3 regions of the Aquitalea pelogenes genome follow, and region 3 is predicted to be linked to each of the others. Evidence: predicted binding sites of a transcription regulator. Region 3 holds the regulator's gene; each other region holds the start of a gene.
The links. The regulator FNR, encoded in region 3, switches genes on or off when oxygen is low (the NO sensors DNR and NnrR bind a similar motif). The targets are predictions, from matches to a motif close to TTGATNNNNATCAA.
Positions count from the first base shown of each region.

Region 1: a site for FNR is predicted at 2,341-2,354, ahead of ACE3SE_RS03655 (4-hydroxyproline epimerase). Genes of this name have one in related genera too.
Region 2: a site for FNR is predicted at 1,618-1,631, ahead of ubiU (ubiquinone anaerobic biosynthesis protein UbiU). Genes of this name have one in related genera too.

Region 1 is NZ_JAYSDA010000003.1:65,710-70,030, reverse strand. Features, by position in the region: gene ACE3SE_RS03665 (aldehyde dehydrogenase (NADP(+))) at 1-164, opposite strand, end outside; gene ACE3SE_RS03660 (dihydrodipicolinate synthase family protein) at 232-1,179, opposite strand; gene ACE3SE_RS03655 (4-hydroxyproline epimerase) at 1,240-2,166, opposite strand; gene ACE3SE_RS03650 (AraC family transcriptional regulator) at 2,474-3,277, shown strand; gene ACE3SE_RS03645 (heavy metal translocating P-type ATPase) at 3,291-4,321, opposite strand, start outside.
Region 2 is NZ_JAYSDA010000014.1:83,875-88,195, forward strand. Features, by position in the region: gene recC (exodeoxyribonuclease V subunit gamma) at 1-1,071, opposite strand, end outside; gene ACE3SE_RS12645 (SirB2 family protein) at 1,165-1,548, shown strand; gene ubiU (ubiquinone anaerobic biosynthesis protein UbiU) at 1,692-2,708, shown strand; gene ACE3SE_RS12655 (U32 family peptidase) at 2,763-3,692, shown strand; gene ubiT (ubiquinone anaerobic biosynthesis accessory factor UbiT) at 3,679-4,113, shown strand; gene ACE3SE_RS12665 (LysR family transcriptional regulator) at 4,185-4,321, opposite strand, start outside.
Region 3 is NZ_JAYSDA010000019.1:76,955-81,275, forward strand. Features, by position in the region: gene ACE3SE_RS14905 (RNA methyltransferase) at 1-525, shown strand, start outside; gene ACE3SE_RS14910 (DUF1853 family protein) at 503-1,435, shown strand; gene ACE3SE_RS14915 (flavodoxin family protein) at 1,432-1,890, shown strand; gene fnr (fumarate/nitrate reduction transcriptional regulator Fnr) at 2,017-2,763, opposite strand; gene hemN (oxygen-independent coproporphyrinogen III oxidase) at 2,876-4,282, shown strand.

The DNA of each region.
Region 1 (4,321 bases), on a different contig from region 3:
AACGCGGCCCAGGCCAGCGCGCACGCCTGCTCCACCTGTGCCTGATCGCCCCCGGCATAGCCCGGTTGCAGTGTCTGGCCGCTGGACGGGTTGATGGCGTGCAGCGCTTCACGCGTACCGCTGACGGATTGCCCGCCAATCAGCATCTTGCCTGTCAGATTCATGAGATTTCCTGCTTGAAGTAAAAGCCCGGCCACGCAGCAGGCGTGGCACGGCTGCTCAGGGTCTGGCTCAGGCCACATTCAGCCCGGCCGACCAGTCGCGATACCAGTTGCGGAACAGCGTGTACTGGGTTTCGGCATAACGGCGCTGGGCTTCGGTCAGGGCGTCGGTTTCGTTGAAGTGCAGGCTGTATTCGGTATCCCCGTTCAGCACCATCAGGTACTTGTAATACAGCACCAGATCGCAGCCTTCATCGAAGGAGGACAGCACCGCCAGCGCCGATTCCAGCTCACGCGCCTGACGACGGGCCACTGCGTCGCCACGGGCGGCGGCCTTGCTCAGCGCAACCAGATGCAGCACCTCGCGCGGCAGCGCATTGCCGATGCCGGTAATGGCGCCGGTGGCATTGCAATTGACAAAGCCATGCACCACCTGGGTGTCCACCCCCACCATCAGCGTGACCTGATCATCCTGCGAGGTGATGTGCTCGGCGGCGTAGCGCATGTCGGCGGCACCGCCGAATTCCTTGAAGCCGATCAGGTTGGGATAGCTGCGGCGCAGTTCGAAGAACAAATCAGCACGGGTGGCAAAGCCGTAATAAGGGCTGTTGTAGATGACTGCAGGCAAGTTGGGCGCAGCGGCCAGAATGGCGGAAAAGTGGGCCTTTTGCGCGGTCGGGGACGCACCACGCGACAGCACGCGCGGAATCACCATCAGGCCATGTGCGCCAACGCGGGCGGCATGGGCGGCATGGGATACCGCCTCGCGGGTGTTCACCGCACCGGTGCCGACAATGGTAGGCACGCCGGCAGCCACCAGCCGGGCCACGCCTTCCTGACGCTCGGCTTCGGTCAAGAGCGGCCAGTCGCCCATCGAGCCGCAATACACCACCGCGCTCATGCCGGCGGCAATCAGCTCGCGGCCCTTTGCCACCAGCGCGTCAAAATCCGGCTTGCGCTCGGCGGTACACGGGGTCATCAGGGCCGGGATGCAGCCGGTGAAAATGTTGTCGCTCATTGTTTTGCTCCTTGCAGCTTGTATGTGTGTGTATGGGGTGTTGTCTGTGCAGCGCGGGGCTCAGATGCCCCAGGCGAAAGGGTCTTGCGGGTCGATCAGCAGCGTGGCGCTGGCGGTGACGAAGGCGCGGCCGGTAATGAAGGGGCGGATGAAATCGCCCTCACGCTGGTAATGGCCGATGAACTGGCTGCCGGTGATGCCGGCCTGTACCCAGCTTTCGCCTTCGGCCAGTTTGCCGTCGGCAGCCAGGCAAGCCAGCTTGGCACTGGTACCGGTGCCGCAGGGCGAGCGGTCGTACGCCTTGCCCGGGCACATCACGAAATTGCGGCTGTCGGCGCTGGCATCGTCGGCAAACAGCTCCACGTGGTCGATCAGCGCGCCATCGGCCCCGGTGATGCCCTGTGCTTCCAGCGCTTGCAACATGGCCCAGGTGAAGGCGGTGAGTGCCTCGACATTGGCCATGTCCAGCACCATGCCGTGTTCGGACACCAGGAAGAACCAGTTGCCACCCCAGGCAATGTCACCGTGAAACACGCCGTAGCCGGGCACGTTCACCGCCACCTGCTGGCGATAACGGTAAGCCGGTACATTGCCCAGCGTCACCGCACCATCCTCATGCAGGGTGGCGCTGACCTGTCCCACCGGGGTGTCGATCTTGTGCACGCCCGGTGCAATCAGGCCCTGGTAATGCAGCGAGGCAATCAGGCCGATGGTGCCGTGGCCGCACATGCCCAGATACCCGGTGTTGTTGAAGAAGATCACCCCGCAAGTGGCGTCCGGCGACACTGGCGGGCAATACAGCGCGCCCACCAGTACCTCGCTGCCACGCGGCTCCAGCAAACAGGCGCGGCGCCATTGGTCGTGCTGCTGGCGCAATGCGTCGCGCTGATCGGCCATGCTGCCACCGCCGATATCGGGAAAACCTCGCATCACCAGCCGGGTGGGTTCGCCGCCGGTGTGGGAATCGATGATGTGTATCTCTTGCATAAGCTTGTCCATTCGGTAAGACCTTGAATGACGGTCGGCAGGAATGCACCCTTGGCATGCCCTGTGAAAACCCGATGCAGCAATACCATGCAGGGTATTGATTCCATTGCATCTTCACGCCGAACCCGTCTTCGTCAGCACCTGCATAGAATGGCGTTATTGCTGCCGGGAATCTTGATGCTTATCATCAGCGACAATGACGAAATCAGCACAATTGCTGTTTTTGCAGCACAATGGGCAAGACAGGACTGTGCCGCCATGCCCGGTGACAGACCGGACAAACGCACAAGACAAGGAAGGGAAAACCTTGACAGGGGAACTGCTGGACAGCATTGCCAACTGGCAGCAACAAACACGTCCGGCCAGCCTGGACAGTCTGCTGGGCGCACTGGGACCGCTGCTGCCGGTACTGAACCTGATCCCCAATGCCGCCATCTTCATCAAGGACGCACAGGCCCGCTATCTGCTGGCCAACCAGACACTGGTGGAACGCTGCGGGCTGAAAAGCCTGCAACCCTTGCTGGGCAAGACCAGCGCCGAGGTGTTTCCCTCGCAGCTGGGGCCGGGCTATACCGCGCAAGACATCAAGGTGTTGAAGGACGGGCTGGTACTGGAAAGCCAGCTGGAACTGCATTTGTTCAACAGCCGGGAGCCCGGCTGGTGCCTGACTTACAAATGGCCGCTATACAGTGCGGCGGGCGACATCATCGGGCTGATCGGCATCTCGCTGGATTTGCAGGCCGCCAGCAAGACCCACCCCGCCTACACCCGGCTGGTGGCGGTGGACGAGTTCATCCGCAGCCACTTCAGCCGTTCCATCAGCATGGACGAGCTGACCGCCATTGCCGGCGTCTCCCCCGCCCAGCTGGAACGCTACTGCAAGAAAGTGTTTCACCTGACCCCGCGCCAGATGATTCACAAGGCCAGGCTGGAACATGCCCACCGCCTGTTGCACGGTGACATGGCCATCACCGATGTAGCACTGCACTGCGGCTACACCGACCACAGCGCCTTCAGCCGCCAGTTCAAGGCGCTGACCGGCTTTACCCCGCGCCAGTACCGTCAGCAACTGCATGGCCAGGACAGCAGTCGCTCCCCCGCCCCCCTGTAAGGGATGCGAGCGTTCAGCTCATGCTCTGGTACAGCTCGTCTTCCTGGGCAAAATGCAGCTGCAAAATGGTGTCCAGGCTGTACAGGGTGCGTTGCAACTCCTGTAATTCCAGCGGCGAGGCGGGTACCGGCAAGGCCTCTATCTGCATGGTCAGGCGGCGCGACTGGCGGAATATTTCCTGATGACTGCGACTGAGTGCGGCCAGCGGGTCCTCGCCGCCCAACAGCCGCGCCATGGCCGGGTAAAGCTGCCCTTCTTCCTTTTGCTCATGCGGTAGCAGGCGCTCGTGCAGCAGGGTTTGCAACTGGTCCAGTTCGGCCCGCAACTGGCTGTGCTCCAGTTGCGGGACGGCGCGTGCCAGTGCTGCCAGTTGCTGCAATAGCGGGTTGAGCAGCGCATGTTCCTCGTTCAGTTGCGCCACGGTTTCCACCGTCAGTTTCTGCTGCTGGCCCAGACCGGCAGGTGGCGACAGGGCGCGCAGCGCATTCACGATCACCGCCACGTCGATCAGCTCTTGCAACACCGCACCGTATACCGGTGGCAGCCAGCCCAGCGCGGCGGCCAGCATGGCCAGCAGCGAAAGACCCATGCCGGCCACCGCCGACTGGCGGGCAATCGCCATGCTGCGCTGGGCCACCATCACCGTTTCGGCCAGCCGGTCCAGCCGGTCGTTGAGTAGCACCACCCCTGCACTTTCCGCGGCGGCTGCAGCCCCTTGCGCACCCATTGCCACGCCGACATCGGCCGCACGCAAGGCGGGAGCGTCGTTGACGCCATCCCCCACCATCAGCGTGACACCGCGCGCTCTGGCCTGATGGATGTGGGCCAGCTTGTCTTGCGGTTGCAAACCGGCAAACACTTCGTCCACGCCAATGCCGTGGCCAATCGCCTCGGCCACATCCTGCCGGTCACCGGACAGCATGGCGATATGGCTGACACCGCAGCGCTTGAGCATGCGCAGCGCACGCGGGGTTTCCAGCCGCAAGCGGTCGGCCAGTTCCAGCGCACCCAGCAATACGCCATCGCAGGCAACATACACCACGC
Region 2 (4,321 bases), on a different contig from region 3:
AATGTCGGCGCTACTGAGCGAGGGGTCTTCCGCCAGCATGGCCAGCAGCCGGTCTTTCAGTACTTCCAGTTCGCGCATCGGACCGTGGGTGGCATGCAGCTCCACCGAGCCGTCTTCCGCCGCCAGCCACTGGCCATCCTCACCCGGCATCTGCAATTGCAGGATGTCGCGCTGCAAGCGCGCCAGCAGGCTGTCACCGGCCGGTTCGGCAAACAGGGGCCGGGCGTCCAGCTCGGCATCGGCAGCAATCAGCTCGAAAAAGTCGCGCCCCTGCTTGCCTAGCGAGGCCAGCAGCGGGTGGCCTTCGGTGGCGAACAGATCGCCCTTTTCCCGCAGCTTGAGCTTGCGCCGGTTATCGACAATATCGCCCCAGTAAGCTTCGCAGGGGTTGAGGGTGAACAGGCAGACATCAGTCAGTTCGGCCAGCCGCTTGATCAGCGCCAGATACATCGGTGCCAGGCTGGCAATGCCAAACAGGGTGATGCGCTCCGGCAGGTGTTCCGGCCGCAAGGCGGCAAAGAATTCATCCAGCATGCGTACGCGGTGACGGGCCGGGTCCTGTGCTGCCAGTTGCTGCCACAGCGCGGCCTGCCAGGCTTCGTCATCGCCCAGGTCCAGTCGTTCTCCGGCTTCCCAGGCGCGGATCCAGTCCGGGCGGAACACCAGGTACTGGTCGAAAATATCGGCCACCTTGCCGGCCAGCTCGAACGCGGCGGCCTCGCCACCGGCGGCATAGCGCTGCAAGGGGGCAAACACCTCGCCTTGCAGGGTGGGCAGCAGTTCCATCAGGCGCCAGCTCAGCACTTCCGGGCTGAACGATGACTTGCGCGGCAAGCCGGGAATGGCCTTTTGCATCAGCCGCCAGGCAAAGGCAGCGGGCAAGACAAAGTCGGTATTGGCGGCAATGCCGCATTGCTGCGCCAGGTCCAGCGTCATCCAGCGCCCCATGCCCCGGCTTTGCACGATCACCGTTTCGGCGGCAAACGGGTCACTCAGCGGCTGTGCCTGCAACATGGCGGCATAAAGCTGGCCCAATTGCTCCAGACGATTGGACTGATAGAGAAAAAGCATGGTCGGGAACGCTGATGAAACGAAGGCTTCAGTGTACCATCAGCCTTTGGCCCTCATCACCCCATGCAGAAGGCATAAATGGCAGACGCAGGCATGAACACTTACCAGATTCTCAAACACGCCCACATGGGCATGGCCTATCTCACCATCACCCTGTTCGCGCTGCGTGGCGGGCTGATGCTGGCCGACAAACAGCAAATCCTGGCCAGCAAGCTGCTGCGCATCCTGCCGCACGTAATTGATACCGCGCTACTGGCACTGGGCATCACCCTGGTGGTGGTGGGCGCCTGGCCGCTGCTGCAAACGCCATGGCTGCTGGCCAAGATAGCCGGCCTGCTGGCTTATGTGGCGCTGGGTACCATTGCGCTGAAGCGCGGCCGCACCAAGCAGATACGCAGCATCGCCCTGCTCTGTGCGCTGCTGGTGGTGGCGTATATCGTGCTGGTGGCCAAGACCAAGCTGGTGCTGCCGTTCTGACCCGGACTCCCGGATGAGGGATGGCCTGTGCCATCCCGGCCACGCCCAGCCCCACACCATCCCGGCGACTTGACCCAGAACAAGTCCCGCGCTGCAACGCTCTGCTAATGTCTGGCGGTTTCAATTGCCGACATTTTGCCATCATGCCTGCCACACGCCCCCTGCCGGAGCTGGTTTGTCCGGCGGGCAGCCTGCCTGCCCTCAAGGCAGCCGTGGATAACGGTGCCGACACCGTCTACCTCGGCCTGAAAAACGATACCAATGCCCGTAATTTTGCCGGGCTGAATTTTGACGACCGCACCGCCCGCGAAGGCATCCACTACGCGCACCAGCATGGCCGCAAGGTGCTGCTGGCCATCAACACCTATGCCCAGGGCGGTGACATCAGCCGCTGGCATCGCGCCATCGACGAAGGGGCGGCACTGGGCGTGGACGCCATCATCCTGGCCGACATCGGCCTGATGAAATACGCGCGCGACCGTTACCCGGACCTGCGCCTGCACATGTCGGTGCAAAGCTCCGCCACCAATTACGAAGCCATCAAGCTGGCCCAGGACATGTTCGACATCCGCCGAGCTGTCCTGCCGCGCGTGCTGACGCTGGACCAGGTCAAGCAAGTGATTGACCACACCAATGTGGAAATCGAGGTATTCGGCTTTGGCAGCCTGTGCGTGATGGTGGAAGGCCGCTGCCTGCTGTCCAGCTATGCCACCGGCGAATCACCCAACAGCCATGGCGTGTGCTCGCCCGCCAAGTTCGTGCGCTGGGAACATGGCCAGCAAGCACTGGGAGCAAGGCTGAACGGCATCCTGATCGACGAATACCAGCAGGGCGAACCGGCGGGCTACCCCACCTTGTGCAAAGGCCGTTTTGAGGTGGAAGGCGATACCTACTACGCACTGGAAGAACCCACCAGCCTGAACGTGATGAGCATGCTGCCGCAGATCATCGACATCGGTGTGGCCGCCATCAAGGTGGAAGGCCGCCAGCGCAGCCCGGCCTACGTGGCCCAGGTCACCCGCACCCTGCGCGAGGCGCTGGATGCCGCAGGCCGGGACAAGCAGCGCTTTGCCGTCAAGCCCGCCTGGACCCAGGCCCTGTCCAAGCTGGCGGAAGGCCAGCAGCAGACGCTGGGTGCCTACAACCGGCCCTGGAAATGACATACCGTGTGCCGGCGGGCAAGCTGCCATGCCGGCCTCACAAGCAGGCCTGATATGAAAAAATTGCAACTGACACTGGGCCCGGTACTGTTTTACTGGTCCCGCGACGATATCCTGCGCTTTTACAGCGAGGCCGCCGACTGGCCGCTGGAAACCATTTATCTGGGCGAGGCGGTCTGCTCGCGCCGCCAGCAATTGCGCGGCCAGGACTGGATCAGCCTGGGACGCGAACTGGCCCAGAGCGGACGCCAGGTGGTGCTGTCCAGCCAGGCGCTGATCGAAAGCGAATCCGACTTGCGCCGCCTGCGCAAGCTGGTGGAAAACGGCGAACTGCAGCTGGAAGCCAATGATCTGGGCGCAGCCCGGCTGGCGCAGCAACAAGGCCAGCCCTTTGTTGCCGGTCATCACCTGAATATCTACAACGCCGACACCCTGGCGCTGATCCGCTCACTGGGCGCGCGGCGCTGGATTCCACCGGTGGAAATGGACCGTGACACCCTGTCTGCCGTGCTGGGTCAGGCGGCGTTCAATGGCGTACAGATCGAAACCGAGCTGTTTGCCTGGGGCAGGCTGCCACTGGCACTGTCCGCGCGCTGCTTCACCGCGCGGCATTACAACCTGTCCAAGGACGACTGCCAGTTCCGCTGCATGGAGCACCCGGACGGCCTGCGCCTGAACACGCGCGAACAACAGGCCTTCCTCACCATCAACGGCATCCAGACCATGTCCGACGGCTGCCAGTCCCTGCTGCCACACCTGGCTGACATCAGCGCCATGGGCATTACCGCCCTGCGCATCAGCCCGCAGTGGCAACACACGGCCCAGGTAGTACAGGGCTACCAGCAGGCTGTTGCTGCCATCGAATCACGCACTACCGGCGAAGTGGACCTAAGCCCGTATTCCGACAGCCTGCTGGTGGACGGTTACTGGCGCGGCAGTGCCGGCATCAGCGCCATAGGAGAAACCAGCCATGCACATTCCTGACCTGACCCTGCCGGCAAAGCTGGCCAGCATACTGGGCAAACTGCCCAGCACACCGCCCTGCTGGGCGCTGGTCACCACGCTGAACCAACTGAAAAAGCGCGACATCCTGCCGGTAGACATGAGCCTGCTGGCCGGGCACAGCTTTGAAGTCCATATTCTGGATGCCGACATGCACCTGCGCTTCACCGCAGACGACGCACGTTTCAGCGTGGACAGCACCCCATCAGAACCCGACCTGCGCCTGGCGGCCAACCTGGCCGACTTTGCCCGCATGATGCTGCGCGAAGAAGACCCGGACACCCTGTTCTTCAACCGCAAACTGGTGATTGAAGGGGATACCGAGCTGGGGCTGATCGTGAAGAACCTGCTGGACAGCGTGGACTGGAGCGCCACACCGCTGCAACGCTTCATGGCCGTGTAAACGGGTCTGACAGACAAACAGCAAAAAGCCCGGCACATGCCGGGCTTTGTTTATTAGCAAACAGACTGGCATCAGCCCATGAGCTGCGCCGCTGCCTTGCGTTTGGCGGACAAATCCAGCCCCGGCAGATCCGCCATGATATCCGGATGATCCGCCAGCTTCTCCACCACAAAGTCCACAAAGACGCGGGTACGCGGCGCGATGTGGT
Region 3 (4,321 bases):
GTCACCGTGGCCTGCGCGCTTACCAGCCGCCGCCGCGAGCTGACCACGCCACTGTCCACTCCGCGCGAAACCACGCCCGAACTGGTGGCCCGTGCGCGCGATGGCGAACAGGTGGCGCTGGTGTTCGGCAATGAAACCTTCGGCCTGTCGATTGAAGAAGTGGAGCAGTGCAACCGGCTGGTTACCATTCCGGGCAACCCGGATTACTTCTCGCTCAACCTGGCCATGGCGGTGCAGGTGATGACTTACGAGCTGTTCAGCCATACCGGCGTTGACGTGGAATACCTGCGTCCGGAAAGCGAAACCGCCAGCCTGGGCGAGGTGGAAGGCTTCTGCCAGCATCTGGACCAGACCATGGATGCCATCGGCTACTACCGCCGCCGTAACAGCGAGCGACTGATGCGCCGCATGCGCGCGCTGTTCAACCGTTCCGGCATGCTGCGCGACGAGGTGGACATCCTGCGTGGCCTGATGAAGCAGATCCAGCGCGTGGCAGACGGCCATGAGCACGGCGGCGAATCCTGATCGCGGTTTTTATCTGCCTTACACGCAGCCTGCGCTGCGTGATCTGGCTTTCCTGCTGACCGCACCTGCCCCCTGGGATAGCGGCTGCAATCTTTCGCCACAACGCCTGCTGGGCCCGGATGGCCCGGCCTTGCTGGCCGCGCTGGAGCAAGACCCGGCACCGCTCTATGCCTGGCTGGCCGACCAGCCCTGTCGCCGTCTGGGCCACTATGCCGAGCGCTTGCTGGCTTTCTGGTTTCACCTCGCGCCCCATATCGAGCTGGTGGCCGCCAATCTGCCGCTACGGGACGCCAGCGGCCGCACCATTGGCGAGTTTGATTTCCTGATCCGGCTGGATGGCGAACCACTGCACGTGGAAACCGCCAGCAAATTCTATCTGCAACTGGGGGAGGGGCCGGACAGTCTGGTAGGCCCCAGTCTGCGCGATGCCTGGCTGCTGAAGGCAGGCAAATTGCAGGCGCAGTTGCAGCTGTCCCGCCACCCCCTGGCCCGGCGCGTGTTGCCGCCAGACTTTGTGGCCTGCGCCAGTCAGGCCCGGCTGGCCGGCTGGTTTTTCTATTCCCGACCGTCCCGTCCCATGCCGCCACTGGCTGCGGATCAGCTGCAAGGCTGGTTCAGCCCGCTATTGCACCCCTGGCCCAGTAGCAGCCCGGCATCACGCTGGATGTGGTTGCCACGCTTGAGCTGGCTGGCTCCGGCCCGTGTGGCCGAAGCCGAAGTGCGTGAACAGCACAGCCTGCGCCAGGAATTGCATCAGGCCGTGGTGCCGCAACTGGTGGCAGAGTTGCTGCCGCTGGGCGATGGCTACTGGGAGGAGGTGGCGCGCGGTTTCGTGGTGCCGCCAGGCTGGCCCGAAGCAACGCGCCTGCAGGCATTGATGGCCACGCTGCCAGGGAGTCCCGCCGCATGAAGCGCTTGCTGTTGTTGTATGCCAGCCAGACCGGCCGCACCTTGCAGCTGGTTGACGCCGTGCGCGCCAGCGTAGCGCAGCTGACGGATGACCTGCAGTTCAACTGCCTGCCCGCCGAGCAGGCCACACTGGATGATTTGCTGACATCAGACGGCATCGTGCTGGCAACGCCGGAGAATTTTGGCTATATGGCGGGCAAGATGAAAGATTTCTTTGACCGCACCTTCTACCCCGCACAGGGCCGCACCGAGGGGCTGGCTTGCCTCTTGCTGGTGTCAGCCGGTAACGATGGCATGGGGGCCGTGCACGCCATGCGGCGCATCATCGCCGGCTATGGCTGGCACGAAGTGCTGCCCGCCGTGGTGGTACGCGGCGAGCCGGACGCCGCGCAGCTGGCTGAAGTGGCGGAACGGGCCGAGCAACTGGTGGCCGGCATGCTGATCGGGCGCTGGTAATACCTTGCCCGGAAGAGTTAGTGCTTGCGGAGAATGGCGCGCCTGCCCTGATGGGCGGAAGATGCAAAAAGGGCGGTAAGGCGCATTGCGCCCACCGCCCGGATGGCTGTTACCGTGCCTGTCGGCTTATACGCCGTTGGCGTGGGTACAACCGGAGATCAGGTCCTTGAGTGCATCGGCCTTGATCAGCTGGATGTGCTTGTGGTCCACGCTCAGCCAGCCTTGCTGCTGGAACTTGGACAGCGTACGGCTGACGGTTTCCAGTTTCAGGCCGAGGAAGCTGCCGATTTCCTCGCGGCTCATGCGCAGGATGAAATCGTTGGCGGCAAAGCCGCGGGTGGACAGACGCTGTGACAGGTTCAGCAGGAAGGCAGCCAGACGTTCTTCTGCCTTCATGTTGCCCAGGAGCAGCATGACGTTCTGGTCACGCACGATTTCGCGGCTCATCAGCCGGAAAAAGTGGTGTTGCAGGCTGGGAATGTCGCGCCCCAGGCTTTCCATGCGGTTGAAGGGCAGTTCGCAGACTTCGCTGTCTTCCAGGGCAATGGCGTCGCAGCCATGCACATTGGACGAGATGCCATCCAGGCCCATGAGTTCGCCGGACATCAGAAAGCCGGTGACTTGTTCACGACCGTCCTGGCTTGCCACGCTGGTCTTGAAGAAACCGGTGCGCACGGCAAACAGCGACTTGAAGGCTTCGCCACTGCGGAACAGGTATTCACCGCGCTTGAGGCGGCGGCTCTGACGGATAACTGCATCCAGCTGCGTCATTTCGTCGCGGTTCAGCCCGATGGGCAGGCAGAGTTCGCGCAGACTGCAGTTGGAGCAGGACACCTTCAGTGCGTGCAGAGTGTGTTGGTGTTGGTCTGACATCGCGTGTTTTGTACAACCCTGTAAAGAAGCTTGACCCTTGTCAAAGCGGAATTCGCACGTTTTCCGCAAATTTACCAGTCCACCTGACGTTTGACTATCAATACCCGACGACATGCACACCACCCATCCGTTTTCGCCTACCCACTGTGAGTTCGACCGAGCATTGATCGAACGTCTTGATGGTTCCGGCCCAAGATACACTTCTTACCCGACCGCAGACCGGTTTACCCCGGCGTTTGGCGAGAAGGACTATAAAAGCTGGCTGATGCAGCGCCACCTGGGCATGCATCAGAACGCAATATCATTGTACGTTCATATACCGTTCTGTAATACGGTATGTTACTACTGCGGCTGCAACAAGATCATTACCAAGGACAAGAGCCGTGCCGACCGCTACCTCGATTACCTGGAAAAGGAAATCAAGCTGGTTGCCGCCTCGCTTGGCTGCCGGGAAAAGCTGATCCAGCTGCACTTTGGCGGCGGTACGCCAACCTTCCTGTCCGACGAGCAGCTGGACCGCCTGATGACCATGTTGCGTGCCCACTTCGAATTTTTGCCGGAGGGAGAATATTCCATCGAGATCGACCCGCGCAAGGTGGGTCGTGAAACCGTGCATCATCTGGCGCGACTGGGCTTCAACCGCATGAGCGTGGGCATTCAGGACTTCGACCCGCAGGTGCAAGCCGCGGTGAACCGGGTGCAAAGCGAGGAAGAAACGCTGGAGGTGATCGAGGCTGCGCGCGAAGCCGGCTTCAAGTCGGTCAGTGTGGACCTGATCTACGGCCTGCCGCTGCAAACCCGCGAGTCGCTCAAACGCACGCTGGACAAGGTGATTGCCATCAGTCCGGACCGCCTGGCGCTGTACAACTATGCCCATTTGCCCACCGTTTTCATGCCGCAACGGCGCATCAACGAGGCGGACCTGCCAGCCGCCAGCACCAAGCTGGACATCCTGCAGGACGCGGTAAAGAGCCTGGCGGATGCAGGCTATGTATTCATTGGCATGGACCACTTTGCCAAGCCGGAAGATGACCTGGCCATTGCCTTGCGCCAGGCCCGCCTGCAGCGCAATTTCCAGGGCTATTCCACTCATGCCGACTGCGACATGATCGGCCTTGGCGTGTCGTCCATCGGCAAGGTTGGCCCCTGTTACAGCCAGAACGAGAAGGACCTGGACAGCTATTACGCCGCGCTGGACGAAGGCCGGCTGCCGGTAATGCGCGGTATGGTGCTGGATCAGGACGACATCCTGCGTCGCGGCATCATCCAGGCGCTGATGTGCCGCTTCTCCTTGTCGGTGGAAGCCATCGAGCAGGTGCACGGCATCAATTTCGCCGAGTATTTTTCTGCCGAGCTGCCAGCCATCCGCGAGTACCACAAGCTGGGCCTGCTGACCTTTGACGGCGATTTCCTGATGGTGGAGCCCAAAGGGCGTTTCCTGATCCGCAATATCGCCATGCTGTTCGACCGCCATTTGCGTGAACGGGAAACCAAGGCACGTTATTCCAAGACCATCTGATGGTTTTGTTCAGACTGTTTAAAGGGTTATCCCCTAAAA